3 regions of the Serratia sp. NPDC087055 genome follow, and region 1 is predicted to be linked to each of the others. Evidence: predicted binding sites of a transcription regulator. Region 1 holds the regulator's gene; each other region holds the start of a gene.
What was found. Region 1 encodes PhoB, which activates phosphate uptake and scavenging genes when phosphate is short. Its sites were predicted from a motif close to CTGTCATAAAACTGNCNNAT; they were not measured.
Positions count from the first base shown of each region.

Region 2: a site for PhoB is predicted at 8,584-8,603, ahead of ugpB (sn-glycerol-3-phosphate ABC transporter substrate-binding protein UgpB). Genes of this name have one in related genera too.
Region 3: a site for PhoB is predicted at 7,458-7,477, ahead of pitA (inorganic phosphate transporter PitA). Genes of this name have one in related genera too.

Region 1 is NZ_JBJDOG010000001.1:2,712,540-2,722,600, forward strand. It holds gene malZ (maltodextrin glucosidase) at 1-266, opposite strand, end outside; gene ACI2J2_RS12880 (mechanosensitive ion channel family protein) at 514-1,770, shown strand; gene ACI2J2_RS12885 (hypothetical protein) at 1,902-2,165, shown strand; gene proY (proline-specific permease ProY) at 2,706-4,112, opposite strand; gene brnQ (branched-chain amino acid transport system II carrier protein) at 4,184-5,503, opposite strand; gene ACI2J2_RS12900 (PstS family phosphate ABC transporter substrate-binding protein) at 6,104-7,042, opposite strand; gene phoR (phosphate regulon sensor histidine kinase PhoR) at 7,058-8,374, opposite strand; gene phoB (phosphate response regulator transcription factor PhoB) at 8,399-9,088, opposite strand; gene sbcD (exonuclease subunit SbcD) at 9,304-10,061, shown strand, end outside.
Region 2 is NZ_JBJDOG010000004.1:33,681-43,741, reverse strand. It holds gene ACI2J2_RS18405 (hypothetical protein) at 1-129, opposite strand, end outside; gene ACI2J2_RS18400 (DUF3142 domain-containing protein) at 116-1,333, opposite strand; gene panM (aspartate 1-decarboxylase autocleavage activator PanM) at 1,330-1,722, opposite strand; gene ACI2J2_RS18390 (branched-chain amino acid ABC transporter substrate-binding protein) at 2,129-3,244, shown strand; gene livH (high-affinity branched-chain amino acid ABC transporter permease LivH) at 3,554-4,480, shown strand; gene ACI2J2_RS18380 (high-affinity branched-chain amino acid ABC transporter permease LivM) at 4,477-5,760, shown strand; gene livG (high-affinity branched-chain amino acid ABC transporter ATP-binding protein LivG) at 5,757-6,527, shown strand; gene livF (high-affinity branched-chain amino acid ABC transporter ATP-binding protein LivF) at 6,527-7,228, shown strand; gene ACI2J2_RS18365 (PLP-dependent aminotransferase family protein) at 7,331-8,518, shown strand; gene ugpB (sn-glycerol-3-phosphate ABC transporter substrate-binding protein UgpB) at 8,834-10,061, shown strand, end outside.
Region 3 is NZ_JBJDOG010000006.1:87,079-97,139, reverse strand. It holds gene ACI2J2_RS21380 (fimbrial protein) at 1-88, shown strand, start outside; gene ACI2J2_RS21375 (Wzy polymerase domain-containing protein) at 113-1,747, shown strand; gene ACI2J2_RS21370 (LuxR family transcriptional regulator) at 1,750-2,361, shown strand; gene ctlX (citrulline utilization hydrolase CtlX) at 2,374-3,300, opposite strand; gene ACI2J2_RS21360 (Lrp/AsnC family transcriptional regulator) at 3,436-3,858, shown strand; gene ACI2J2_RS21355 (multidrug efflux SMR transporter) at 3,855-4,190, opposite strand; gene ACI2J2_RS21350 (hypothetical protein) at 4,218-4,517, opposite strand; gene ACI2J2_RS21345 (DUF406 family protein) at 4,550-4,855, opposite strand; gene ACI2J2_RS21340 (universal stress protein) at 5,209-5,655, shown strand; gene ACI2J2_RS21335 (NAD(P)/FAD-dependent oxidoreductase) at 5,908-7,137, opposite strand; gene pitA (inorganic phosphate transporter PitA) at 7,483-8,985, shown strand; gene uspB (universal stress protein UspB) at 9,059-9,394, opposite strand; gene uspA (universal stress protein UspA) at 10,014-10,061, shown strand, end outside.

The sequences.
Region 1 (10,061 bases):
AACCATTGTTGGCGATCGTTCCAAACCAGCTTGAAGCAGTAACGGCGGGTCGGTTCTCCTTCATTTAGCGTCAGACTGGCCTGATAGCGAGACATGCCATCAACGCGCTGCACTTTCATAATCAACAGCCATTCTTCATTGTCCGGCTCGGCACGTAAAAACACGCGTTCGGGCAGATCATCCCCTTGTAACCAGAGCGTGATATCCAGGCGTTGTCCCTTTTTCACCACAAAGGGCGGGACCGGTTGATGCCAGGCATTAAGCATACTGTTCTCCTGCTGTACAAAACGAAATCGACGACGTTATTCAATGCCACGAACAATGCCACGTTGAGTGCAAGTCCCCCTCCTCTCTGGCCTGCAAACTCGGGGAGGAGCCGGGGGGTGGAGAGCGTCAGTCAGCGGCGACCCTATGTAAAAAAGGGTAAACAGGCGCACATTATGGCCCGCAGCCATTAGGCTAACGTCTTTTGAGTGTATTGGATATTTCTTGCGCATTTTTTAAGGAGCCGTAATGCAACAACAGATAACCCTTTGGCTGGAGAAGTTTGGGCTGGAATTCAGTGGGGTGATGTCTCTGCTCATGGTGCTGGGATTGATCGTGCTGATCTCGGTGGTGATCCACCTGGTGTTGCATCGCGTCGTATTGGCGGCGATCCAACGTCGTGGTCAACAATCGCAACGGGTATGGCAGCAAGCGCTGACCCAATACAAACTCTTCCAGCGCGTGGCTCTGTTACTACAAGGGGTGATCATTAATGTGCAAGCGGTACTGTGGCTGCACGCAGGCAGCCAGACACAGGCGATTATCGTCACCGCCGCACAAGTCTGGATTATGGGCTTCGCTCTGTTGTCGCTGTTTTCCCTTCTGGATACGCTGTTGGCAATGCTGCGCCAAAGCCCGATCTCAAACCAGTTGCCGTTACGCGGTATTTTTCAGGGGCTAAAGCTGGTCGCCGCCATTTTGATTGGCATCATGATTGTTTCGTTATTGATGGGCAAATCGCCATTGCTGCTGCTCAGCGGCCTGGGGGCGATGACCGCAGTGCTGATGTTGGTGTTTAAAGACCCCATTCTCGGTCTGGTGGCCGGTATTCAGCTTTCCGCCAACGATATGCTGACCATCGGCGACTGGCTGGAAATGCCGAAATACGGCGCTGATGGCGCGGTCACCGACATCGGTCTGACCACGGTAAAAGTACGCAATTGGGACAACACCGTCACGACGATTCCGACTTATGCCCTGATTTCCGACTCCTTTAAAAACTGGCGTTCAATGTCGGAGTCCGGCGGACGCCGCATTAAGCGCAGCATCAATATCGATACCACCAGCGTACATTTCTTGTCGGACGAAGAGCAACAGCGGCTGAACCGCAATCCGCTGCTGCAGCGTTATCTGAACGATAAAACGCAGGAGCTGAGCCAGCATAATCAGCAGATTGCCGTAGATCTCAGTTCTCCACTCAACGGCCGCCGTCTGACCAATCTGGGCACATTACGTGCTTATCTGGTGGCATACCTGCGCGCTCACCCAGGTATCCATCAAAATATGACGCTCATGGTGCGCCAGCTAGCCCCGCAGCCGGAGGGATTGCCGCTGGAGATTTACGCCTTCACCAACACCACGGTCTGGGCGGAATACGAAAGTATTCAATCTGATATTTTTGACCATATTCTGGCGGTGATTAACGAATTCGATCTGCGGGTGCATCAGATGCCAACCGGCAACGACATGCGCAGCCAAATGCGGCAGGCAACAGAGATTTCCTGACGCAGACTGACGTAACTGTTTCTGCCGGTAATGACTATCAACCTATGGGCAACGGATGTCTCAGACCTCTTTTCTTTCGGCATAAAAACAGCGTTAATGCGCTGATTATCGCCCGCTGAAGGAAAAGAGGATTGCAGAAAAAATTACGCCCCCGACTGTTTACCCTACTGGCTGCCCTGATGTTTGTCGGCTGCCTGCACAGCGCCTCACTGGACGAAAGCCGTCTGAGCCGCACTTTGCAACCCGCACTGAGTACCCTGAGCAACAAAATGCAGGATATCCGCGAGATACTGGCACGCACCGCAGGCGATGAGCAGGAAGAACGATTGAATGACAGCAGCCTGCGCATTGAAGCCCGCGCCTCTGGTGACGACGAACCGGAAGATAAGCGATAAAAAAACACCGGCGCCAAGCCTAATGCCGATCGGCTAAGCCCGATTGGCATTTTTTATTCGGTCTCTGTAGGTTCAGTGCAGCCAGAATTGCCGTAAATATCTTATCTTTCTCTGTAGCCACAATGAACGGCAATTGGAAGGGCCGAGGGCGCGGCCCCTATGTCTTCAGTGTGACGTTGCGAGATGAAAGACAGTGGAAATGATGAGATGAGCATTGTGTTGGACGCCCTTGAAGACGTCGAACGCAAGAACAACGCATAGGCGAAACCGCCATGGACGGCGGTTTCAGGCGAGACAGGCAGGGACGCCTGTCGTAGCCGGCCGTGATGCGGCGTGATGAAGTGAGAGCCGTTGGCGCAGCCAACCGTCTGAGTGGGCAAAGGCGCGGGTTGCAAGGGACCGCGCCTTACGGTCCCTTGCTCGGTCGAGGCGTATGAGCGTCATGGTACGCTGCTCGTTTATCGACCGAAAAAAACGCTGAGCCCGCTAAAAAAACACCTTAAGTGACCAGCATTCGGCGCCAGGCCGGTGTCTTTATGTTCAATCCTGCTGTTGCGCCAGCAACGTCAATTTCTTCTGGCGATTAACCTTGAAGTAATAGCCCGCCAGCAGCACCACCACCCATACCAGACCGGCATACAGGGACACGCGGGTCGTTGGGAAGTAACCTATCAGACCGATGATAAACACCAGGAAAATGATCGCCACCACGGAAGTGAACACGCCGCCTCGTAGCGGGAAGGCCAGGTTCTTCACCTGTTCTTTACTCAGGCTACGGCGGAAAGCAATCTGAGAGAACAAGATCATGATCCACACCCAAACGGTAGCGAAGGTTGCCAGTGAGGCGATCACCAGGAACACATTTTCCGGCATGATGTAGTTCAGATACACCGCCAGCAGCAACGCAAACATCATCACCACAACCGTGACCCACGGAATGCCGCGTTTAGAGACCTTGCTGAACATCTTCGGCGCGTGGCCCTGTTCGGCCATGCCGTGCAACATGCGGCCTACACCAAACACATCGCTGTTAATTGCAGATAACGACGCGGTGATCACCACAAAGTTAAGAATACCCGCCGCCACGGTAATACCCATGTGTTGGAAAGTCAGTACAAACGGACTGCCGTTAGTGCCCACCTGATTCCACGGGTAGATCGACATGATGACAAATAACGTACCGACATAGAACACCAGGATACGCCACGGAACCGAGTTGATGGCCTTGGGAATCGAGGTTTTCGGGTCTTTGGCTTCGCCCGCGGTAATGCCGATGATTTCGATACCGCCGTAGGCGAACATCACCAGTTGCAGCGAGAGGATCATCCCCATAAAGCCGTTGCTGAAGAAACCGCCGTTGGACCACAGGTTATGGATCCCGGTCGGTTGCCCACCGTTGCCTATCCCCCAGATAATGATGCCGATACCGGCAGCAATCATGATGATGATGGTGGCCACTTTAAAGAACGAGAACCAAAACTCCAGTTCACCGAAGACCTTCACGCTCATCAGGTTGATGGCGCCGATCACCAGCACCACGCTAAGCACCCAAATCCAATGCGGCACCTCAGGGAACCAAATGCCCATATAGATACCGAAAGCGGTCACATCGGCAATGGCGACAATCAGGATTTCGAAACAGTAGGTCCAGCCCGTGATATACCCCGCCATAGGGCCAAGGTAGTCCTGCGCATAGCGTGAAAACGAACTGGCCTGCGGGTTGTTGACCGACATCTCGCCCAGCGCGCGCATGATAATAAAGGCGACGATACCGCCAATCAGGTAGGCCAGCAAAACGCTCGGGCCTGCCATTTTAATGGCGTCTGCCGAACCGTAGAACAGACCGGTACCGATAGCCGAACCCAGAGCCATAAAGCGAATGTGACGCGTACTGAGACCGCGTTTTAGCTTATTGGCCGCGGGGGCGGCAGGTGACTGTTGTTGCATGAAAATAACCCGTGTTTTTTAAACGTAAAAAAGCCACGGACAAGTCCGTGGCCCAAAATTTAGCCGGGAGATTAGGAGTGCGCGGTCACTTCAGTGCGCGTACAAACCCGGTCATAAATGGCGACCAGCACCAGTATCAACAGAGACGGCGGCAACCATGCCAACCCCTGATCCGCCAGTGGCAAGTGATTCGTCCAATTCGGCAGCAAAGACTGGAAGGTGGACGCTTTCACTGCGTCAAGGATACCAAACAACAGGCTGACTAACATCACCGGCGCGATGATACGCGGCGCGCTGTGCCACCAACGCAGGGTGAAGCTCAGCACCACCAGGACGATACACGGCGGGTAAATCGCGGTCAGCACCGGGATAGAGATCTGAATCAGATGGCTCAGGCCCAGGTTTGAAACCAGCATCGAGAACAGCCCCAGGATAAACACCAGCGTCTTATAGGAGAACGGCAGGTACTGGGCGAAGAACTCGGCACAGGCGCAGGTCAGGCCCACTGCCGTTACCATACAGGCGATGAAAATCAAGGCCGCCAGGAAGAAACTGCCCAACCCACCGAAGGTGTTTTGCACGTAAGCATGCAGAATCACCGCACCGTTGGTGGCATCTGGAACCAGCACGCCGCTACCGGAACCCAGTTTGAACAGGCTCAGGTAAACCAGCGTCAGGCCGACACCGGCGATCAAACCGGCCAGAATGGTATAACGCGTCAGCAGACCGGCATCTTTAACACCACGGGAACGCGCGGCATTAACGATAACGATACCGAATACCAGCGCACCCAGCGTATCCATGGTCAGATAGCCGTTAACGAAACCGGTAGAGAACGGAACGTTCTGATAAACCTCAGTCGCCGGAATTGGCGTACCCGCAGGCCAGGCCAGCGCGGCAATGCCGAGTGCACCCAGCGCAACAATTTTCAGCGGTGCCAACACGTGCCCCACGGTATCGAGCAGACGGCCCGGATACAGGGAAATGCCGATCACCAGTGCGAAATACACCAGGCTATAAATAAACAACGGCATGGCGCCATCACCGGTCAGGGGTGCAATACCCACTTCGAAGGAAACGGTCGCGGTGCGCGGCGTAGCAAACAGTGGGCCGACGGCCAGATAGCAGACCGTTGCCAGCAGCAAACCCGCGCGACGGCCAATTGGCGTGCTCAGGGCGTCAATGCCGCCACCCACACGAGCCAAGGCAATCACGGTCATTACCGGTAGGCCGACAGCGGTAATCAGGAAGCCGATAGCTGCTGTCCAGACGTGTTCACCGGACTGTAAACCGACCATCGGCGGGAAAATGATATTCCCAGCACCGACGAATAAGGCAAAGGTCATAAAACCCAATGCAATAATATCTTTTGACGTTAAACGATGACTCATACGATGTCGTGTTGCCTGTTCAAATGAAAAAAAGTGCCCGATATCGTGGTGGCGTTATGCCCCACCCGGTTGCCGGCTTGCCATTTCATCGCGAGACCAATAAGAGCAGAAAACGCATTTTTTCCGGCGTTTTGTCCTTATTCGAAAGTGACCACTCATGATGATGGGCAGAGTTTTAAGAGTTATAAATGGAGGTTTAGTCCGACAACGAGGCCTAAGTTAAACGTTTATAGCGTTGAAAGGCAAGGCGCATGACAAAAAGCAGAGCTATCGACCAGATAATCTTTAAGCACCAGTCGATCATAGTGGTTATCAATAAATATACAATACATGATTTGTATCATTTTTGAGCAACCATCTCACAAAACGTGAAACCTATAGCCAATGTCCGCGCGAAAACGCCAATAAACACTCAGTTTCCGCGCGGTATGAACGGGTTTCAGCCTTTATCAAAGCCGCCAAAAGAGGCTCATGACGTTTTTGCAGCTTATTCCACTGCGGCTGTCTGCCAACCTTTAACATGCGTGCAAGCCGCTGCAAAACGCGGCGCTTCGCCGCCGCCCGCGCAACGCCAAATCATGATGCGTGTTTCTGGAGCACTTATTTCAAGCCCAATGCCAATCGGGTTTTATGCAGGGTATCGGGGGGCAGCGGCAGATAACCGTCGTGATTAACCAGGTCTTGCCCGGTATCAGACAGTACGCGATCGAGGAAGGCTGCGGTCAGCGGCTCCAACGGCTGGTTGGGCGCTTTATTGATGTAGATATACAGGTAGCGCGACAGCGGGTAACTGCCATTGCGTACATTGGCATCATTGGGAGTGATATAGTTTTCACCAGACTCAGCCAACGGCAGTAGCCGCACACCACTGGCACGAAAACCGATGCTGGCGTAACCAATGCTATTGAGTGAACCGGCAACGGCCTGCACCACCGAGGCAGAACCGGGCAATTCATTGACGCGCGGCATAAAGTCGCCGCCGCACAGCGCACGCAGCTTGAAATAGCCGTAAGTACCGGAGGCAGAATTACGCCCAAAACGTTGCAAGGCTCGCTGCTGCCAATCACCGGTCAGCCCCAGTTCCCCCCAGCGCGTCAACGGTTGGCTTTCACCACAGCGCAGAGTGGCGGAAAAAATTCGGTCAAGCTGCTGCAGGTTAAGCCCACGCAGAGGGTTGTCCTGATGGACCAACACGACCAGCGCATCGACAGCGACCGGTACCGCCAACGGCGCATAACCGTAGCGGTGTTCGAACGCCGAAACCTCTGCCGCCTTCATCGGTCGGCTCATCGGCCCAAGCTGCGCCGCCCCTGCCGCCAATGCGGTGGGGGCAGTAGAGGACCCCGCGGCCTGGATCTGCAAATTAACGTTGGGATAATGCTGACTGAAATCTTGCGCCCACAGCGCCATGAGATTTGCCAGCGTATCGGAACCGACGCTCGACAAATTACCGGACAGCATGCCGTCCGGCTGCGCCAGCGCGCCACGACTCGCCAACAGCACCAGGCAAAGCAGTAGCCCTCGGGTCATTCGGATCATTGAGCCTCTCGCGCGTTAATTTTTCACCGCATTCTCTGATAAAGCTGCGGGAACAATCAACCGGTTAGGCAAGGTAAAAATGAATCGGGTACCCATGCCCTGTTCGCTGAGGATCTCCAGTCGAGCGTCATGATGACTTAATGCATGCTTAACGATCGCCAACCCCAACCCACTGCCGCCAGTCTGGCGTGAACGGGCCTTATCAACGCGGTAAAAACGTTCGGTCAGACGTGGAATATGCTCTGCAGCGATGCCCGGCCCGTTATCACTGACCTGGAACTGCGCGCCGCTTGGCGTTTGTTGCCAGCTCACCTCAATATTGGTGCCCTTTGGCGTGTGATTCACAGCGTTATACACCAGGTTGGATACCGCACTGCGCAACTGGTCGTCGTTGCCAAAAACCTTAAGCTGTTCGTTCACCCGGAAAGTAATCTCATGGTTCCCGCCGCTCAATGACTGCGCTTCGCGTTGCAGCACTCGCAGCATCAACGGAATATCGACCCGCTCGTTCATTTCTACATTTGGCGCGGCTTCAATACGCGACAGTGTCAGCAGCTGCTTGACCAGACCATCCATGCGGCGAGTCTGTTCCTGCATGGTGCCCAACGCTTTGCCCCGCAGCGAACCATCCAGCTCTTCGTCGCTCATCATTTCCAGGTAGCCCTGCAATACCGTCAGCGGAGTGCGCAACTCATGACTGACGTTGGCAAAGAAGTTGCGCCGGGCGCCTTCAAGCTGACGCATTTGGGTCACGTCACGCGCAACCATCAACAGCTGCCCTTCTGAATACGGCATCACGCGAAACTCAACGTAATGCTCATTGTTCAACTGCAGCGTTAACGGTCGAGAGAACTCCTGCTGTTGCAGATAGTGGCTGAATTCCGGATAACGCAGCAGGTTCAGGATGTGTTGGCCGTTATCTTCAGGCCAACGGAAACCCAGCAGATGCTGCGCCAACCCGTTACACCAGAAGATGTTACCTTCAACGGTCGTCATCACCACCGCATCGGGCAGTGACTCTGCGCCGCTGCGGAAACGTTTGATCAATAACGCCAGCTCACGACGTCGGCGACGGTTTCGCTGTTGCATCTGGTATAAGCCGTAAAACAGCGGTTCCCAGCTCCAGCGCCCGGGTGGCGGTGTCATGCTGCGGTCAACCCACAGCCAGTGAGAAAGTTTAAGTTGGTTGTAGAAGTTCCACACCAGCGCAGCCAGCACGGAGGCAAGCAGCAACCAGGGCAGATAACCGAAAATCAGCCCCAGTAATAAGGCAGGTAGGCAGAAAAGGGCCAGCTCCAGGGCCAGCCTCTTCCAGGATAGACGTTCTAACACGGCATATTCTCCAGCGCGGCGCGATCAGTAGCGCGTTGAGAATCGGTAGCCTGTGCCCCGAACGGTTTGAACCATTTTGTCATGACCAGTGGTCTCTAACGCCTTACGGAGTCGGCGGATATGCACGTCAACGGTGCGGTCTTCCACATAAACGTTAGTGCCCCAGACGTGATTAAGCAACTGTTCGCGGCTATAAACTCGCTCAGGGTGGGTCATAAAGAAGTGCAACAGCTTGAACTCGGTCGGCCCCATATCCAGCGCTTGCTCGTTGGCCATCACGCGGTGTGAGGAAGGGTCCAGGCTCAGCCCTTGCATTTCAATCACTTCTTCCACTGCCATGGGTGAAATACGGCGCATTACCGCCTTGATACGTGCCACCAGTTCCTTCGGCGAGAAAGGTTTGGTGATGTAATCATCCGCACCGACTTCCAGACCACGAACCCGGTCTTCTTCTTCACCACGCGCTGTCAGCATCATCACCGGAATATCGCGGGTTAGCGCTTCACGCTTCATATGCTTGATAAACTGAATGCCGGACCCCCCGGGTAACATCCAGTCGAGCAACACTAAATCAGGGAACGGCTCAGACAGGCGTGTCACGGCACTGTCATAATCCTCGGCTTCCAACGGTTGGTAACCATTCTGTTCCAACACAAAGCACACCATCTCACGGATCGGCGCTTCGTCTTCCACCACCAATATGCGTCTTGCCATCGTCAATCCTGCCAATGTGTTAGCTATCTGCGGGCGCCATTATGCGTCAGTTTTATGACACTTTTATGAAAAGAACACCCTGTTATAGGCAGTAAGCATAGCGATTATTTCCAACGTCAAAGAAAAATCATTCAGTTGTCATAATGATTCCGTCACGACAGCCGCCGCGGTGCCCTTTATAATCACCGCCATTAGCTTATCGCCCCGGGAGTGTCATGCGCCTGATCCACACCTCTGACTGGCATCTTGGCCAGTACTTTTTCACCAAAAGCCGTGCCGCCGAGCACCAGGCTTTTCTGCGCTGGCTGATAGACCAAATCGAGCAACATCAGGTGGATGCACTGATCGTCGCCGGGGACCTGTTCGATACCGGTTCGCCACCCAGCTATGCCCGCGAACTGTACAACCGCTTCGTGGTAGAGCTGCAACATACCGGCTGCCAATTAGTGGTGCTGGGAGGTAACCACGATTCCGTGGCAACCTTAAATGAGTCGCGTGAATTGCTTTCTTGCCTGAATACGACGGTGATCGCCAACGCGCAGGCTGAAACCGAACAGCAAATCGTGGTCCTGAACCAACGCGACGGCCAACCGGGCGCCGTGCTGTGCGCCATCCCGTTCTTACGCCCGCGAGATCTGCTTACCAGCCGAGCCGGTGAGTCAGGCGTGCAAAAACAGCAGGCGCTGCAAGAGGCCATCGCAGAACATTACCAGACGCTTTATCACGCCGCCTGTGCACGCCGCGACGCGCTCGGCCTGGCACTGCCTATCGTTGCCACGGGCCACCTGACAACGGTTGGCGTCACCACGTCCGATTCCGTGCGCGATATCTATATCGGCACGCTGGATGCCTTCCCGGCGCAAGCTTTCCCACCGGCCGACTACATCGCCTTGGGGCATATTCACCGTGCGCAGAACGTCGCAAAATCCGAGCACATTCGCTACAGCGGTTCGCCGATCCCACTCAGTTTCGA
Region 2 (10,061 bases), on a different contig from region 1:
GCGATTAGGGAAGTCCGGCCCGCAAGCATAGCTGTTAATCGGCATCGCCAACGCAGAACCGATCAGGGCTGCCAGAGAGAGAGAACGTCCGCAGAGACTCCGTCTGGCGTGCGCATTAAGGTATGACAAGGGTGCCTCCTGGCATCAGTTGTTGGCATCGCAGCCAGCCCAGCGGCCGGGATTGTCCGGCGCGAAGCTGGTCGCTGTGAATGAGCACAAAGCGTTGCCGTTGAGGCTCGCTTTCCAGCCGGTAGTTGCCTGCCGCGTCCGCCGCCAGGCACTCACCCGCGGTGATGATGATTTCATGTGGCAATGGGGCGTCAACAGGGCCGTTATTGTGAATTATCAGATCATTTAGCCCATTTTGCTGTGGTTGAGGGCTAAATTTTACCTGCCAGCTGGCGTCGAGCGGTTGCTTTTCTATTACCGCCCGCAGCGTAGCCAGCGACCAGGCGCGGCGATCGTCAGCCAAGGGCAGTCGGAACCAGATAATCCCACGCAAGCGCGGCGTGGTCCGCGAATTCAGTTGATGCAGAAAATCAGCCACCTGTTGCGGTGCAACGGTTAACTCACGCGATGTGCCCGCAACGCGCAATGACGCTTCGCTTTCAACCTGGGCACCCTGAGCATCGACCCCCATCAGACCCATACCGTAGGCTGGTAATGCCACCCGGAAAGGTTTTGGCGTGATTTTCGCGTATTGATTTACCCAACGCAGTGCCAGCGGGCTGACGAAGAGTCCTTGCTGAGGCGACAGCACCGCATGCACTTGCAGTACCGAACTGTCGACTTGTTGCAATACACCGGGCAACGCGGCTGAGCCGATCCAGGTCGGTAATGCCGTGATGCCTAGCGCTAAGGTATGGGGCAATTGCTGACGCAGTTGCTGCAAGAAATGTTGATACGCGGGCAGTCGAGCGGTTGCGGCGTCATGATCTATTTCAACGCCGATGACCCGCAGCCCGGCGCGTTGCCACTGCTGCACTGTTTCGAGTAGACGCTGGCGAATGGCAGACTCATCCAGTTGCGCCAACTGCCCGTCCAGACGGACCACCAGCCACAACGGGCGGCCATCTTGTTTCAGTAACGGGAGGTTAACCGGGATTTCCCGCCAGCCTTCACGCGGGTGGGCCTGCATTCCCAGCACCCGCAACACGGGGAACAAATCACGGCTTTGCGCCAATGCGGCGGCATGCTGTGGGGTCCAGACCCGTTGCCAGACATAAACCTGGTTATCCCAAGGTTGTGATAACCCTAGCGCCTGATGACGGCCACCGAACCATGAGGTTAACGCCAGCGCCAGTACGAATAGCGTTATTAGCCCCCGCTTCATTGCTGCCAGAGTTCGCCTTGCTGAGTGAAACCGCAGGCGCGCATAAAGTTATCCACCTCACCGCGTTCGCGGGGCGTCAGGCCTGCAGTTGAAAGCTGCCAGTGCGTTATCTGCGGCAATTGGCGCTGCGCGTCCTGCACCAGATAGAGGCCAACCCCACGGCGGCGTGTGACTTCGCGCACCAGCAGATCCCGTAACTCGGCCTTTTCACCCTCTATCGCAATTTTCACTGCGCCTAACAGTCGCTCGTTAAAACGGGCGGCGAACAGCGCTTTGCCATCGTTCAGCCAGCTCTGCCACTCTTCCGGCTGCTGATGCGGCCAGATTTTGCCGAGGTCGATAAGATCTTGCGGGGACAGCGCGGTCAGGCGCTCAATGGTCAGTTTCATGCAGAATTTCCGCGCAGTTAAATGATGCCGACAGTGTAATAGATCTTGTGCAGAGCGTTGTGTAAGTTTTTCTGTACGATTACTGCGCAAAATGTTTTTTGCACGGACCATTTTCCGAGTAAATAGTTAGTAAATGGATTGTTAACCAGCACGATGCGCTACGCCACGGGCTAAATGGCGCGGATTTAATCCGAATTTTATCCTGTTTACACCGCTTGTTTCTGAGCAATGAAGTTGATTTGCAGAAGAAAATTCCTGTTTAATGATATGAAAAATAAAGTCTTATTAGAAAATATTGCCTGTAAAATACCTAAATCATTATTACTTATGAATAAAAGCAGTAAATAAGGGTCAGGTGCGGGTAAACACAACAGGTACGTTCACAACGACAGATGGGGATTTGCGGATGAAATTAACAAAAGGTAAGGCGCTGTTGGCGGGTTGTATTGCGATGGCTATCGGTCATACGGCAATGGCGAAAGACATTAAAGTGGCCATTGTTGGGGCGATGTCAGGCCCAGTCGCACAATATGGCGACATGGAGTTCACCGGTGCTCGTCAGGCCATTGCCGATATCAATGCCAAGGGCGGTATCAAGGGCGATAAGCTGGTGGGTGTGGAATACGATGATGCCTGTGATCCGAAACAGGCGGTCGCAGTCGCTAACAAGGTGATCAACGACGGTATTCGCTATGTGATTGGCCACCTGTGCTCGTCTTCGACGCAGCCGGCTTCCGATATTTATGAAGATGAAGGCGTGATCATGATTACCCCGGCGGCCACCAACGCCGATCTGACCACCCGTGGTTACAAGATGATCATGCGTACGACCGGCCTGGACTCCGATCAGGGCCCGACGGCGGCGAAATACATCCTCAGTGAGATCAAGCCTAAGCGCATTGCCGTGGTTCACGACAAGCAACAGTATGGTGAAGGTCTGGCACGCTCGGTGCGTGATAGCCTGAAAAAGCAGGGTACCGACGTGGTGATGTTTGAAGGTATCACGGCCGGCGATAAAGACTTCTCCACTCTGGTGGCGCGTCTGAAGAAAGAAAACGTCGATTTCGTTTACTTCGGTGGCTACTACCCAGAAATGGGCCAAATCCTGCGCCAGGCAAAACAAGCCGGCCTGACGACCCGCTTTATGGGGCCTGAAGGTGTGGGTAACTCTTCACTGTCTAACATTGCCGGCGCGGCTTCTGAAGGCATGCTGGTGACCTTACCTAAACGCTACGATCAGGTGCCAGCCAACAAACCTGTTGTTGATGCGCTGAAAGCCAAGAAGTTGGATCCGACCGGTCCGTTTGTCTGGACTACCTACGCCGCACTGCAATCTCTGACCACCGGAATGGAACGCAGTGGCAGCCAGGAACCGGCTGATATCGTCAAGGATCTGAAAACCGGTAAGCCGGTGGATACCGTGATGGGGCCGTTGAGCTGGGATGAAAAAGGCGACCTGAAAGGTTTTGAATTTGGCGTGTTTGAATGGCATGCCGACGGCACATCAACGCCGATTAAATAATATACCCGTCGTCTTTCACGTTGCAGCGTTGTTGGCTTCACGGGCGCACCCCAGTCACTTAGCTTACTAAGCTCCTGGGGATTTACCCGCTTGCCGCCTAGCTGCAACGCGAAATCCATTGGGTATAAGCGTTTTTAATGATTGTCATTTCAGGTTTGCTTTACCCAAAATAATTGGAGTTGCATCAAGGCGGCAAGGGACTGAGTCCCGATGAGCTTACTTAAGTAAGTGATTCGGGTGAGTGAGTGCAGCCAACACAGATGCAGCTTCAAGTATGATGGGTATAAAAGCGAAGCCAAGGGTCAGAGTATGTCAGAGCAGGTTCTCTATTTTCTGCAGCAGATGTTCAACGGCGTCACGTTGGGCAGCACCTATGCATTGATCGCCATCGGTTACACCATGGTCTACGGCATCATCGGCATGATCAACTTCGCCCATGGCGAGGTGTATATGATCGGCAGCTATGTCTCCTTTATTGTGATCGCCGCCCTGATGATGCTCGGTATCGACGTCGGCTGGTTGCTGATTGGTGCCGCTTTCCTGGTGTCGATCGTCATTGCCAGCGCCTATGGCTGGAGCATCGAACGAGTGGCCTATAAGCCGGTGCGTAATTCCAAGCGGCTGATCGCACTGATTTCCGCCATCGGGATGTCGATATTCCTGCAAAACTACGTCAGCCTGACACAGGGATCGCGCGATCTGGCGTTACCAAGCCTGGTCACCGGCCAATGGGTACTGGGTGAAAGCAACGGTTTCGCGGCCACTATCAGCACCATGCAGTTGATTATCTGGGGCGTGACCTTCCTGGCGATGCTGGCGCTGACGATGTTTATTCGCTATTCACGTATGGGCCGCGCCTGTCGTGCCTGCGCCGAGGATTTGAAGATGGCCAGCTTGCTGGGCATCAACACCGACCGGGTGATCTCACTGACCTTCGTTATCGGTGCGGTAATGGCAGCGGTCGCCGGTGTACTGCTCGGGCAATTCTACGGGGTGATTAACCCCTATATCGGCTTTATGGCCGGTATGAAAGCCTTTACCGCGGCAGTGCTGGGCGGTATCGGCAGCATCCCCGGCGCGATGATTGGGGGTTTGGTTCTGGGCGTGGCGGAAGCGCTGACTTCGGCTTACCTGAGCACTGAATATAAAGACGTGGTGTCATTTGCGCTGCTGATTGTCGTGTTGTTGATCATGCCAACCGGCATCCTTGGACGTCCGGAGGTTGAGAAGGTATGAAACTCAATCTGCTCAATGCGTTGATCGCCACTCTGGTGCTGTTTGTGATGGCTTCATTCCTGATGGGAATGCAGCTGAGCCTCGAGGGTACCAAACTGGTGGTGCATGGCGCGGCGGAAGTCCGTTGGATGTGGATCGGTATCGGCTGCGTCATCGTGTTTTTCTTCCAGTTGCTGCGCCCGCTGATGCAGCACGGGCTGAAAAAAATCTCAGGCCCGTCATTCGTATTACCGAGCTTTGACGGTACGACGGCACGCCAGAAACTGCTGGCGGCAGCGATTATTGTCGCTGCGGTTGCTTGGCCGTTTTTGGTGTCGCGCGGCACGGTGGATATTGCCACGCTGACGCTGATCTACGTGATGCTGGGGTTGGGGCTGAATGTGGTGGTTGGGCTATCCGGCTTACTGGTGCTGGGCTACGGTGGTTTCTACGCCATAGGCGCCTACACCTATGCGCTGTTGAACCATTACTATGGCCTCGGCTTTTGGGAAAGCCTGCCGCTGGCGGGCATTGTTACCGCTATCTTTGGTTTCCTGCTCGGCTTCCCGGTGCTGCGTTTGCGTGGAGACTACCTGGCGATTGTGACGCTGGGCTTCGGTGAAATCGTGCGTATCCTGTTGTTGAACAACACCGAGATCACCGGCGGGCCTAACGGCATCAGCCAGATCCCGAAACCGACCTTCTTTGGGCTGGAGTTCAACCGCAGCGTGCGTGATGGCGGTTGGGATACCTTCCACAACTTCTTTGGCCTGAAATACGATCCGAGCGATCGCATCGTGTTCCTGTATCTGGTGGCACTGCTGCTGGTGGTGCTGACGCTGTTTGTGATTAACCGGCTGCTGCGCATGCCGCTAGGGCGCGCCTGGGAAGCCCTGCGTGAAGACGAAATCGCTTGCCGCTCATTGGGCCTCAGCCCGACCAAAATCAAGCTGACCGCCTTTACCATCAGCGCCGCCTTCGCCGGTTTTGCCGGTACGCTGTTTGCCGCGCGTCAGGGCTTTGTCAGCCCGGAATCCTTTACCTTCGTCGAGTCGGCCTTTGTATTGGCGATCGTGGTATTGGGCGGCATGGGGTCGCAGTTTGCTGTGATCCTGGCGGCGATTCTGCTGGTTGTGTCGCGCGAATTGATGCGGGATCTTAACGAATACAGCATGTTGCTGCTGGGTGCCCTGATGGTGTTGATGATGATTTGGCGGCCGCAGGGGCTGCTGCCGATGAAGCGGCCACAGTTAAAACTGAAGACGGCGGATATCCACGCAGGTAAGGGGGAGCAAGCATGAGCATGCAACCTTTACTGAAGGTCGAAGGGTTGTCGATGCGTTTCGGCGGCTTATTGGCGGTCAATAACGTGGCGCTGGAGCTCAATGAAGGCGAGATTGTTTCGCTCATCGGCCCGAATGGCGCGGGTAAAACCACGGTGTTTAACTGCCTGACCGGTTTCTACCGCCCGACCGGCGGCACCATCAAACTGCGCGAACGCCATCTGGAAGGGTTACCTGGCCAGACGATTGCCCGTATGGGCGTAGTGCGAACTTTCCAGCACGTGCGGCTGTTCCGTGAAATGACCGTGATTGAAAACCTGTTAGTTGCACAGCATCAACATCTGAAAAGCGGCGTTTTCGCCGGGCTGTTGAAAACCCCGGCCTTTCGCCGCGCCGAAGCCGACGCGCTGGAACGTGCCTCGGTGTGGCTGCAACGGGTTGGCCTGTTAGAGATGGCTAACCGGTCTGCAGGTAACCTGGCGTACGGCCAACAACGTCGCTTGGAGATTGCGCGCTGCATGGTTACACGGCCGGAGTTGCTGATGCTGGATGAGCCGGCGGCGGGTCTGAACCCGAAGGAAACCGACGAGTTGGATCACCTGATTATCGAACTGCGTCATCAGCATAAGGTCTCGGTGTTGCTGATTGAACACGATATGAAGTTGGTGATGGGCATTTCCGATCGCATCTACGTGGTAAACCAGGGTACGCCGCTGGCACAGGGCACTCCGGCAGAAATTCGTAACAACCCGGACGTGATCCGGGCGTATTTGGGGGAAGCTTAATGTTGTCATTTAATCAGGTGTCCGCCCATTACGGCAAAATCCAGGCGTTGCATCAGGTTAGCCTGAACATCAATCAGGGTGAGATTGTCACCCTGATTGGCGCGAACGGTGCCGGTAAAACCACGTTACTCGGCACGCTGTGCGGTGAACCGCGTGCCAGCGAGGGGAGTATCACTTTTCTCGATCAGGACATTACCCAGTGGCAAACGTCGCGCATCATGCGTGAGGCCGTGGCGATTGTGCCTGAAGGGCGGCGGGTGTTTTCGCGCATGACCGTGGAAGAGAATCTGGCGATGGGCGGTTTCTTTGCCGATCGTCATCAGTATCAGCAGCGAATTGAACGGGTATTCAGCCTGTTCCCGCGCCTGTTGGAGCGCCGTACTCAGCGCTCTGGCACCATGTCCGGCGGTGAACAGCAGATGTTGGCGATTGGTCGTGCGCTGATGAGCCAGCCGAAGTTACTGTTGCTCGATGAACCCTCTCTGGGGTTGGCGCCGATCATCATTCAGCAGATTTTTGACATTATTCAGCAACTGCGCGAAGAGGGTATGACGATCTTCCTGGTGGAGCAAAACGCCAATCAGGCGCTGAAATTGGCCGATCGTGGTTATGTACTGGAAAACGGGCGCGTGGTGTTGGAAGATACGGGAGCCGCATTGTTAGCAAACGAAGCAGTTAGGTCGGCGTATCTGGGCGGTTGAAATACCCGTCAAAGCCGTAGGGGACGAATATATTCGTCCCGAGTGATTCGGGCGCAATATACAGCGCCCCTACAAAGTTTTTAACGATTACGAGAAGAAGAAATGAACACAGAAGGGTTACTCGCGCAGCGCATCGTAAAAGTAAAAAGCTCGGCAATTCGTGAATTGCTCAAGCACAGTAAGATGGAAAATGTCATTTCGCTGGCGGGCGGCATCCCCTCTGATGCCCTGTTTGATTTCGAAGGGTTGAGTATCGCAACCCATCAGGCAATCACTGAGCAACCGAAGAGTGCCTTCCAGTATGGCTTGACCGAAGGTAGCCCAGTGCTGCGCGAGCGTATCTGTGCGCTGTGCGCCCAGCGCGGTGTTTCTGCTACCGCCGACGAAGTGATGGTGACTGCGGGTTCCCAGCAGGCGCTGGATCTGGTGATGCGTGCCATCGTTAACCCAGGCGACGTGTTTGTGGTGGAGCGCCCGACGTATCTGGCGGCATTGCAGACGCTGGAACTGGCAGAGGCCAACATCATGTCGGTGTCATCCGACAGTGATGGCATGGTGGTTGAAGAACTGGCAGAACTGCTCAAGACACAGCGCATTAAAGGTGTGTATGTTGTGCCTAATTTCGGCAACCCAAGCGGCATTACGCTGAGTGCACCGCGCCGCGAGCTGTTAGTGAAGCTGGCGGCCGAGCACAACTTCCTGATTATTGAGGATGACCCGTACGGTGAGCTGCGTTTCACCGACGAGCGTAACGCCACCTTGCACCAGGTTTCCCAACAGCTGCTGGGCCATACCGATAATATTATCTACACCTCGACCTTCTCCAAGATCCTGGCACCGGGCTTGCGTTTGGGTTGGGCGATTTTGCCGCCGTTTTTGCTGCATAAAGTGGCGATCATCAAGCAGGCGGCAGATCTGCATGCCAGTGCGTTGTCACAGAGCATTGTAGAATGTTATCTGGGACTGGATCGTTTACCGGCGCAGATCGAAAAGATCCGTGCGGCGTACAAGCAAAAAGGTGAGATCCTGGCTGGCCTGGTGGAGAAAGAGTTGGGCGAGCATATCAGCTTCGATATGCCGAAAGGCGGAATGTTCCTGTGGGCACGTTTCCGTCAGCCGTTCAACGCCACCGAATGGCTGAAAACCACTCTGCAACAGGGCGTGGTATTTGTGCCAGGAGAATACTTCTTCTCTGACAACCCGGACCGTTCGACTTTCCGCCTGTCGTTTGCCACGGCCACTGAACAGCAGATGCAAGAAGCTGTAGCCCGCCTGCGTCGCTCACTGTAATTCCCGCGGCGGCGGGGGAGTATTCCCTGCCGCTGACATCAAACCGCAACCTGCACTTCACCCTCTCGTCACATTACTGTCATCTCACGGTTATTTTTCTGTCATTCGAACATGGCATGTTAGCTTCCGAACAAAAAACTGATTCTTTTCGCTCACGCGCTTATTGCCCCAATAGATTTCACGTTGCAGCAAGGCGGCAACCGCCATAATTCCCTGGAGCTTACAGAGGTAAGTGACAGGAGTGATGAAGGGAAGCCAACGCAGCGGCAACTGGAAAGATGCAGGGGATACACCAGCTTTTTTCAGGAGTTAGGCATGCTCACCTACGCTATTCGCAAAACTACGCTGTGCGTCGCGTTGACCCTGGCGGTCAGCACTCATGCACTGGCGGCGACCGAAATCCCGTTCTGGCATTCGATGGAAGGCGAACTGGGTAAAGAAGTGGACTCCCTGGCGGACCGCTTTAACCAATCGCATCCCGACGTCAAAATTGTTCCGGTTTATAAAGGTAACTACGAACAGAACCTGGCGGCGGGCATCGCAGCCTATCGCTCTGGTAAAGCGCCGGCGATTTTGCAGGTGTATGAGGTGGGCACGGCAACCATGATGGCCAGTAAGGCGATCAAGCCAGTGTATGAAGTGTTTAAAGATGCCGGTATCAATTTTGATGAGTCGGTGTTCGTGCCGACGGTGGCAGGTTATTACACCGACAACAAGAGCGGTCACCTGCTGTCTCAGCCGTTCAATAGCTCTACCCCGGTACTGTATTACAACAAAGATGCCTTCAAAAAGGCTGGCCTGAACCCGGACCAGCCACCAAAAACGTGGCAAGAGCTGGCTGCGGATACCGCTAAACTGCGTGAAGCCGGTATGAAGTGCGGCTACGCGAGTGGCTGGCAGGGTTGGATCCAACTCGAGAACTTCAGTGCCTGGCACGGTGTGCCGTTCGCCACGGAAAATAACGGGTTCGGTGGCACCAGCGCTCAGTTGACGTTCAACAAACCGCTTCAGGTCAAGCATATCCAACTGCTGGAAGACATGAACAAGAAGGGTGATTTCACCTACTTTGGCCGTAAAGACGAATCTACCGAGAAGTTCTACAGCGGTGATTGCGCCATTACTACCGCCTCCTCCGGTTCGCTGGCAGATATTAAGCACTACGCCAAATTTAACTACGGTGTAGGCATGATGCCTTATGACGCTGATGCCAAAAATGCACCACAGAACGCCATCATTGGTGGCGCGAGTTTGTGGGTGATGAACGGCAAAGATGCCGCTACTTACAAGGGTGTCGCTGAATTCCTGCAGTATCTGGCCCAACCGGAAATCGCTGCCGAATGGCATCAGAAAACCGGTTATCTGCCGATCACAACCGCAGCGTACGACCTGACCAAGCAACAGGGCTTCTATGAGAAGAACCCTGGGGCTGATGTAGCAACGCGTCAGATGCTGAACAAGCCGCCATTGCCGTTCACCAAGGGCCTGCGTCTGGGTAACATGCCGCAGATCCGTACCGTCGTGGATGAAGAGCTGGAAAGCGTGT
Region 3 (10,061 bases), on a different contig from region 1:
GCAAGGCCACCCCAGCGCGATACAGAATAAAACCATTACCGAGGGTGAATTCAGCTCGGTGGCCAACTTCGTACTGGCTTACCAGTAAGCCCGGCGGTTGCAGGAAAACGTCATGATGTCCAAACCCAAAGCGGCCTGGTTATTCGGGCTGGCGGCATTTTATTGCCTGATCGCCATGCACATTTACTGGCCCAATCGCGGCGGCAGCGGGTTTTACCTGCCGTGGAATCTGGTCGGCGGGATTTTCATCGCCCTGACAGTTATCGGCGCGATGTTGTTCAGCCGCCCGCCGTTAGTGACCTCGGCCTTTTTTAACCGGCTGGCGCTGGGCGGCCTGATTCTATTATTGCCGTTGTTATGGGCAAAGCAGCCCTGGCTCAGTGAAGCCCTGCCGCGTCTGATGGGGCTGGTACTCGGCGTGCTCGCTTACTTTGCACTGCTGCAAATTCCGCTCGACCGCGTACGCAGGCGCAACCTGCTGATGCTGTTATTGGCAGCAACGGTGATCGAGGCCGTGTTCGGCCTGGTGCAATACGCGCTGCTGCAACCTGGTAACTGGATCGGTTACAACAGCCTGAAAAATCGCCCTTACGGCATCTTCCAACAATGGAACCTGATGGCCAGTTTTATGGCCACCGGCCTGGCGTTGGCGCTGTATCTGTTGAGCACCCGTCGCCCTTTGCCGCGCCACCTGCAATGGCTGGCAGCAAGCATGCTGGTGCTGGCACCGCTGTTGTTGATCGTTATTGCCTCACGCGTTGGGGTGCTGGCGGCCATATTGCTGTCGCCGTTCCAGCTGTGGGTGCTATACCGCCTTCATCGCCGCCGTGCCGCCGTCGCCGTGCTTTTACTGATTGCCGGGATAGCCGCTGGACTGCTGCTGGTAATGCTTAACGGTGCCACAAGGGCAATCACCGTGGCGGAGCCGATTGTTTATCGACTGGCCTACTGGCTGGAAGCGTTGCGCATGATCGCCGAGCGCCCCTGGTTCGGTTGGGGCTATGGGCATTTCCAGCACGATTTCCTGCATCACTTTTACACCACCCATAGCACGGGTATGGAAACTGTCGCTATCAGCCACCCGCACAACGAAATATTGCTGTGGGGCGTCGAAGGCGGCTTGTTGAGCCTGGGCGGTGTCGCCGTGATCTGCTGGGGGTTTTGGCGCTTGCTGCAACGCACGCGCGCGCTGCCTTTGCGCCCTGCCCCCTGGATGGCGGCGCTGCCCATCCTGCTACATATGATGGTGGAGTACCCACTTTACCTTTCTGCTGCCCATGCGGTGCTGCTGCTGGCGATCCTGCGCGCCGCCGACGTGCCCCGCCGTTTGCCGCTGCGCTCCCGTGCTCAAACCCCGCTGCGGCTGGCCGCCGCAGGCATCGCGGCATTGATGGTGCCTTATCTGCTCAATGGCCTGCACAGCGCGTTGATTATTACCGCCGTGGAAAAAAGTGGCCTGCGGCAATTCGACCCTATGGGCCGGGTCATCACGCCGACGCCCTGGCAGGTGCGTTACGACTACGACGTGCAGTTACAACGGCTGCTGCAATACCCGCAAACCCGTGATACGGCGACGTTGCTGAGCTACCAACAGTGGGCGGAAAACGAAATCCGCGTGCGTCCGGACGCCAATATTTACATCAACCTGATGGCCGTCAGCCGATTGCTGCAACACCCCGAGCGAGCCGCCAGTCTGCAACGTCAAGCCAAGCGACTGTTTCCGCACGATCTGCGCTTTGAGGAGTAACTATGCTTAATATTCGGTTCACCCTGTTGGGTAACGATAAATTTTATCAGCTTGGTCTGCGCCTGTTGGTCGAAGATTACCTTAATGGTCTCAATGCAAGCCGTCGTGGTTATTCGGCTGATTTGCAGGAGCTGGAGCCGATAGAAATTATCTTCCGCACGCTGGAAGAGGGTTGCGGCTGTGCCCGCTGTTATCAAAGCCCTTATCAGACGCCACGCCACCGGCAAATGACCGTACTGATCCTCAACGATCGCGAAGCTCACTATGCGCATAAGCATCCGGCGCTGTTTTGCATTAATCGGCGCGACGATGACGCCGTCATCCGTAGCAAGCTACAACTGGCATTGGAACGTTTCTGCCAGCAACCCTGGGTCGCCTTGCACGCCAGTGGCATCTGGAAATGCCGGCAATGCCGCATCGCCGCCCTGAGCCACTGCGAAAAAAAAGTGCTGAGGCTGATGAGCACCGGCATGTCTGCCTGCACCATCGCCGGCATGTTGCACCGCAGCCAAAAGACAATCAGCGCCCATAAACGCTCGGCAATGCGCAAGCTCAACGTCAACAAGAGCACCGAGCTGAACAAAATGTTGCTCAATCAATTGGGATTAGGCTAAGTATGGGCCGGCTCAGGCCAGCGAGAGCTTCTTTGGCAGGAAAATCTCCGCCAACATGCAGCGCGCCCCGCCGCCGCCGAGATCTTCAATGATATCGATCGGCCCTAACGCCAGGCGGGCATAGCCACCGATCAGCGCTTGCTGCTGTGGCGTGAAGCTGGCCCACGCCCGGGTCGACATGGCGTAAACCGGGTGGCCGTCTTTGGCTCGCAGTTCCAGCACGTTGCAGGCAAAGGCCTCCATCTGAGCGAAGCTGACGTCAATAACGGTTTTTCCGCTACGCTTCAGCGTGGCGATCAGCACGCTTTTTTGCGCTTGGTCGCGGATGCTGGCAAGGCAAACAACGGCATATTGCGCGCCGACGCTCAGCATCACGTTGGTGTGATAAATGGGCCGCTCGAGGCGGTCTGCAGCGTCGAACCAGATAATCCGGTAGCCGGAGTGGTGCTCAAATTCGCGCCCTACGTCCGGCGAACTTCGTGACGACAGACAGGCGTAAGCCAGCTTGTGAACGTGATCCAGGATCAGCGAGCCGGTGCCTTCCAAAAAACGCCCTGTCAGCTCGTAGGCCGAAAGATCAATCTGTCGTTCAACCTTAAAATCGTTGGCGAGCTGCGCAATAATGTCCTCGCGGCGCTCCCGTCGTCGGTTGTTGGCTTCCATCGGAAAGGTGTACAGGCTGCCGTCAGCCAGCAGTGCAATCCAATTATTGGGGAATAACGCATCCGGCGTTTCCTGTCCGCCAGTATCCTCTATCACCGTCACCTCGATGCCAGCTTGCGTCAGCGCGTCGACATAACCGTTAAAGGCGGCTAAAGCTCCCACCGCGTGATCTTCATGATTCACCGCGTTTTTCTGGAAGAAATTACTGTGCCGGGTTTCTTGATTGGCGGCAAAGCCAGATGGCCGAACCATAAAAACGGATTGGGTGGTTTGCATGCTGTTTCTCACTGGGATCGGGGATGAAAATGCGCCCCCATTATGGAAAATCAATTTGACGCCAAACAGTGTGATAACTGGCTAAATTGCTCTATATTTTTACAAACCGACACCAACCCGTGACACTTTGACAACATGAATGACACCGACCGCCAGATCCTCGCCCTGCTGCGTGAAAATGCCCGTGCTTCGATCACCGAGATCGCCAATAAGGTGCGAGTTTCGCGCGCTACGGTACAAAAAAGAGTTGAGGCGCTGGAAGCGCAGGGAATCATTACCGGCTACACCATCCGCATAAAGCCAGGCGTGGAACATAACCGCATTCGCGCCTGGATGTCTGTGGCCGTTGAAGGCACCCGTGCACAAAGTGTGTTGCAGCAATTACGTATCGAACCGTCGGTCTTCACCCTGCATACGACCAACGGTAAATGGGATATTTTGGTGGAAATCCGCACCGACAGCCTGGAGAATTTCGATAAAATTTTGGGCCGCATCCGCCGCATCGATGGCATTTCCAACACCGAAACCAGCATTCTTCTCTCGACGCACAAGGCTTAACGGCTCGCGGCAGGTTTGACTACCCCACATTTTAGACAGGCAATACCACAGATAATGAATAAAAAACCCAATAGCTTGAGGGGCGATACCGAATCATGAAACAGCAGATAACTCAAAGAAACGATCAGTATAATGCCAATGCCTTCCCATAGGGCATAAGCAATGCCCAGAGGAATGGTTCTGATTGCTTTGGCAAAGAAAAAATAGGAAATGCATATCGCTATTAATGTAATAAGGTAAAGTTTATCGCACTGATAGACCTGCGCGTATTTAATGCAAATGGTTCCCATCACCTCAAATAATATGGCCAGCAACAGCATAATCCATTGCATTATCCTTCCCGGTATTTTGTCTATAAATTAAGGAGGGGTTAACTTTAGATCGGCTGGGCGTGCACAAAACCTGTCTTTATTATGTTCACTCCAGTCAGGGTCTATCAGGCTTAACTTTCCTTCGGTTATTTTAATAATACTTTCACCCGCGACCGCCGTACCATAGACCGATGACAATGCATCGGCCATGCCTCTGCCGTATTTCTGGATAAAAGCCACCGCCAGACGAGGCGTTTCCGTCCCCTGATTGATGTCGCAAATTCGCCCCTGAATAAAACGAGTCAGTTCTCTCTCACAAATGACGATCGCTATTGTCATATCTTTCATGATTTCATAACCTGGAAAATGAAACGGCGGGATTAGTCGTGGATACGATGCTGCATCTCCAACTCAAAGATAATCGCTTCTGCCTGGCAGGAAAACGTCATGTCGATCCTGGCAATATACTTTTTATTCAATATCTTGACGGTATGAGACAAATGGCAGGGGTACTTTTCAGATGCCACGTTGTTGGCACGGATCTCCATCTCCTCAAAGTGTGCCATGGCCTGCTCATAGGTATCGAAATGGTTAGTGACGGTCACCGTGCAATTCTCGTTGTCCAGTACCGAGCCCATATCAATGGAACACCCTTTATCACTGCATTTATCCAGCAAATCTTTCATCTTATTTCCTCGTCAGTATGTTGTTGGCATCATGTTAATAATAAATTTTTATCGTTAAAAAAATGAGGGAGCAAAAGTCGGAAGTCATCACTCCCCCAAAACCAGAAAATTGGATTCACAAATTGCATACTTAACGCCAGCTACCTAGGATTAACGGATAATCACCTCCTTTGATATTACGCTTCTCGATGACTTTGCTTTCGACGATTGATAATAAACATTGTGAACCTTTAAATTCAACGACCACATTAATACAAAAAAGTCGTTACCCTGACCGGTTATTCAGGTTTGATTTAAATGACTTCTGGGTAGACGCTATTATCAAGACAATCAGAATAGAAAAGGAGAGCCGTATGCTTTATAAAAATATACTTGTGGCATTGGACTTAAAAGACAACAACAAGAAACTGCTCGACCGCGCCCTTTCTCTCAGCCATGCCACTCAGGCGAAGTTGTATGTCGTGCATGTCGGCGTCGATGTCAGTGAGCTGTATTCTGGCGTGGTTATCGATCCTCTGGATAGCTTTCAAACTCGGGTGATTAACGATGACGTTAACCTGTTAAAGAAATTTCTACTCGATGGCGGCTATGATACGTCCTCGATTGTCGAAGCACTGGAGGTCGTCGGTGACTTTAATCGGGAAATCGAAAAAATCCTGTTTGAAAAACATATCGAGCTGCTGATCTGCGGGCATCGGCATAATTTCCTGAGCCGACTCATGCCGACATCCCGTCATTTGATTAACAATGCCAAAACCGATGTCTTGCTGGTGTCACTGCCCGAAAAAATCGATAGCTGAGCGTCCGTTGCACAAGGGCGAAATACCTACTTAGCCCCCGGATAAGCTATCAAAAATTAACGTAGCCTATCCGGTAATACTGAAGTATTAGATGAGTCTTTTTTAAAGACACCTTTGAATGACGCCTGATCGACCGGCATTTTTGAAGTGTCCAGGCCGTTCTCAAACTGATCGCGATCATACTTACGCATTTGTGAAGAAAACATCACGCCATAACCACGTTTATCACAGGGTGAATGTAGTAGTGCCTGATTATCGGCCTTCATGCTCCGTACGGCTTTGTTGTCTCGGCACCGCCGCCAGCGCCTGAGCGCAGGCCCAGGCCGAGCTCCAGGCCCACTGGAAGTTATATCCCCCCAGCCACCCTGTCACATCCACCACTTCACCGATGAAATACAGACCCGGCACCTTGGCAGCTTCCATGGTCTTGGAAGAGAGCGCTTTGGTGTCTACGCCACCGAGCGTCACTTCCGCCGTGCGATAACCTTCGGTGCCGTTAGGCTGTACACGCCAGTTTTGTAATGTTTCCACCAGCGCAGCCTGCTGCGTCGGGTTTAGCTGTTTGAGCGTGGCTTCCGGCAGTTGCCCCAACGTCTGTAAACACTCCACCAAGCGCTTTGGCAGGTGCAGCGCCAGGGTATTCTTCAGGCTTTGGTTAGGATGAGCCTGACGTTGCTCATTGAGGAAGCCCGCTAAATCAAGCGCAGGAAGTAAGTTAACGCTCACAAACTCACCAGGTTGCCAGTAGCTGGACAGCTGCAGTACCGCCGGGCCAGACAGGCCGCGATGGGTAAACAGAATGCTTTCTCGGAAGCTGACGCCGTTTTCTGCGGTGATCACCGCCGGCACAGACACACCGGACAAGGTCTGTAGGTGCTCCAGCAGCGGTTTATGCAGCGTGAAAGGCACCAGCGCGGCGCGCGTTGGCAGCACCTTCAGGCCAAACTGTTCGGCCAACTTGTAGCCAAAGGGTGAAGCGCCCAGGCCCGGCATCGACAGACCGCCGCTGGCCACTACAAGTGAGCGAGCACTTACTTTATCGCCATTCAGCGTCAACTCGAAGCCATCCGCGGTTTTTTCCACGCTCAGCACTTCGCTGCGCAGACGGGTCGTCACCTGGCCCAACTCACATTCTTTGACCAGCAGTTCGACCACTTGCTGTGCCGAGTCATCGCAGAACAGTTGCCCCAGCGTTTTCTCGTGATAGGCGATGCCATAGCGGTTGATCAGATCGATAAAATCCCACTGGGTGTAACGCGCCAATGCCGACTTACAGAAATGTGGGTTATTCGACAGGTAAGCGGCCGGTTCCGTGTACATATTGGTAAAGTTACAGCGCCCGCCGCCGGACATCAGGATTTTACGCCCCGGTTTTTTGCCGTTGTCGAGCAGCAGCACCCGGCAACCCAGTTGCCCTGCCTGAGCCGCGCAAAACATACCCGCTGCGCCCGCACCTATTACCACGACATCAAACTGTTCCACCTGCGCCTCTCTGAATATCCCCTGCATACTTGAAGCTGCAGCTCCAATTATTTTGGGTGTAAAAACCACAATCGCGACAAAAGGCCGCCATATTACGCCGTTTCGCCACCGGTAACCGGCAACTTTACGGCGGCAGATTGTAAAGCCATGACGCCGGCAACGCCATAGTAAGAAAATATTACAACGAGCCAGACAGCATAACGCGCTGATATTTCATATCTTTGTCATATCGGTGCCATCGTTTCGTCATATCTAAATCAAAAAAACGTCATATTTTCCTTTTCCCCGGCCCCGGTTGTCACTGATAATGCGCGGCGTTCATGTCCACAAACTGGCGTAACGCTTATGCTGCATTTGTTCGCTGGCCTGGATTTCCATACCGGCCTGATGTTAATTCTCGCATTGTTGTTCGTGTTGTTTTATGAAGCCATCAATGGTTTTCATGACACGGCCAATGCGGTTGCTACAGTAATCTATACCCGTGCCATGCGCTCGCAACTTGCGGTCGTGATGGCTGGTTTGTTTAACTTTCTTGGCGTTATGCTCGGCGGTTTGAGTGTTGCTTACGCCATTGTTCATCTGTTGCCAACAGATCTGTTGTTGAACGTCAGTTCAGCACACGGATTAGCCATGGTGTTCTCCATGCTGCTGGCGGCTATCATCTGGAACCTCGGCACCTGGTATTTCGGTCTGCCGGCCTCCAGCTCCCATACGCTGATTGGCGCAATTATTGGTGTGGGTTTGACCAACGCACTGATGACACACACTTCGGTGGTGGATGCGCTTAACGTCCCGAAAATGATTGGTATTTTCCTGTCATTGCTCATCTCGCCGCTGGTCGGCATGATGGTCGCCGGGTTGATGGTGTTTGCCTTGCGCCGCTATTGGAGTGGCACCAAGAAACGCCAGCGTATCCACATGACCCCTGCGGAACGTGAAAAGGTCGACGGCAAACGTAAGCCGCCGTTCTGGACGCGCATCGCATTGATCCTGTCGGCTATTGGCGTCAGCTTCTCGCATGGCGCTAACGACGGCCAGAAAGGTATCGGCCTGATTATGCTGGTGCTGATCGGCGTGGCGCCAGCGGGCTTCGTGCTCAATATGAATGCAACCGGCTATGACATCACCCGTACACGTGATGCCGTTGCCCACCTGCAGCAATATTACCAACAGCACGGTGATGCCTTGTCGCACGTGGTCGCTCTCACTCCGTTGGTGCCAAGCCCGGACGAGGACGTATCGTCGGATAAACCCGCCGAGTTCCACTGTGACAGTGCCCGCGCTATGCCGGCGATTCAGCTTGCTTCCGGCTTGCTGAACAACCTGCAAAGTTACGATCAACTGACGGTAGATCAGCGCAGCCATCTGCGTCGCCTGCTGATGTGCGTAACGGATACTGCAGACAAGATCGCTAAGCTGCCTGAAACCTCAAGCCAGGACCAACGTTTCCTGAAAAACCTGCGTCAAGATCTGCTGCAAACCGTTGAGTATGCACCGATCTGGATTATCGTCGCGGTTGCTCTGGCGTTGTCACTCGGCACCATGGTGGGTTGGCAGCGTGTGGCGACCACCATTGGCGAGAAAATCGGTAAAAAAGGCATGACTTACGCCCAGGGCGTGTCGGCTCAGATGACCGCAGCCTTGTCGATTGGTGTTGCCAGCTATACCGGCATGCCCGTGTCCACTACCCACGTACTCTCTTCGGCGGTTGCCGGGACGATGATCGTGGACGGCGGCGGCGTGCAAAGCAAAACCGTGAAGAACATCCTGTTGGCCTGGTTACTGACCTTGCCGATCTCGATACTGCTTTCCGGTTCACTGTATTGGTTGGCACTTAAGCTGATCTAAGCAGTTTGCTCCATGAGAAAGGCGGCCCTGGTGGCCGCCTTTTCTTTGTCTGCTACGCGGAAAACAAACGGCCTTAATACCAGATCATCAGCGCGATAAGGCTGATAAACACCAGCCCGCTCAGGGCGGACGTCAACATAAACTGCCCGCGCACCCGCTCACAGCGGCGAATAAATTCCGGATCATGATGCTCGACATAGCGCTGCGAGAAGATATAGCGCACCAACCTTATCTGTTTGCTCGGCTGGCCATGAGCGGTAAAGAAGCCGCCGCCGTCGACATATTGGTACAGCAGCGGGTCGCAGCCGCGCAGAACCACCAGCAGCGCACGCAGAGAAGAGTAATACCGCACCATGTTTAACACACACACCACACACAGAGCCCAAAACAGCGCGACGGTACTGATCATGATTGCCTCCTCAAGGCGTTGTTATCCACGGCGCTCCGCCGGGTCCAACTGCCCTACCTCTATACACGCATTACTGCTGGAGCCTACCGCTCCGATCCCCTTGTCACCGCACAGGCCGCGCATAACCCACCGCCTCTGGAGACAGCCTATCGCCATGCGGATACCTATCGCGCAGCTTTAGCTCAGAGGGGAAATGATAAGGCCCATAGTCATTATTGTAGGTTAACGAAACACAAACTGGCCTGAGCAGTAGATAAAATTTACCGCAACCCGCCATTTTGTCATCTGCCGATGGGTTATAACTCATAACCGCCCTGACAGACGCTGACGGTCTTTTCTTCTGCCCAAAGGGGTATTTAGGGCTATACTCTGTTCAAGAATGCTTATATTTCAATCGGTCAACCTTCACGTAGCCCTATAGGCGATAGGATTTCCTGCCTGGTGGGTGTACAACTGACTGAGTAGAGATAAAGAGATTTTTTGATGCGATGCAGTGTGATCGCCCCAACATATCATTACGTTATCTGAATGATAAAATGCAGGTAAACCTGAAGCGCCAGGCTGGTACGCTGAATGCCTGCTAACCTTTTAATCGGCATTATATGGAAGGAGTATTCTCATGGCTTACAAACACATTCTGATCGCGGTAGACCTATCACCAGAGAGC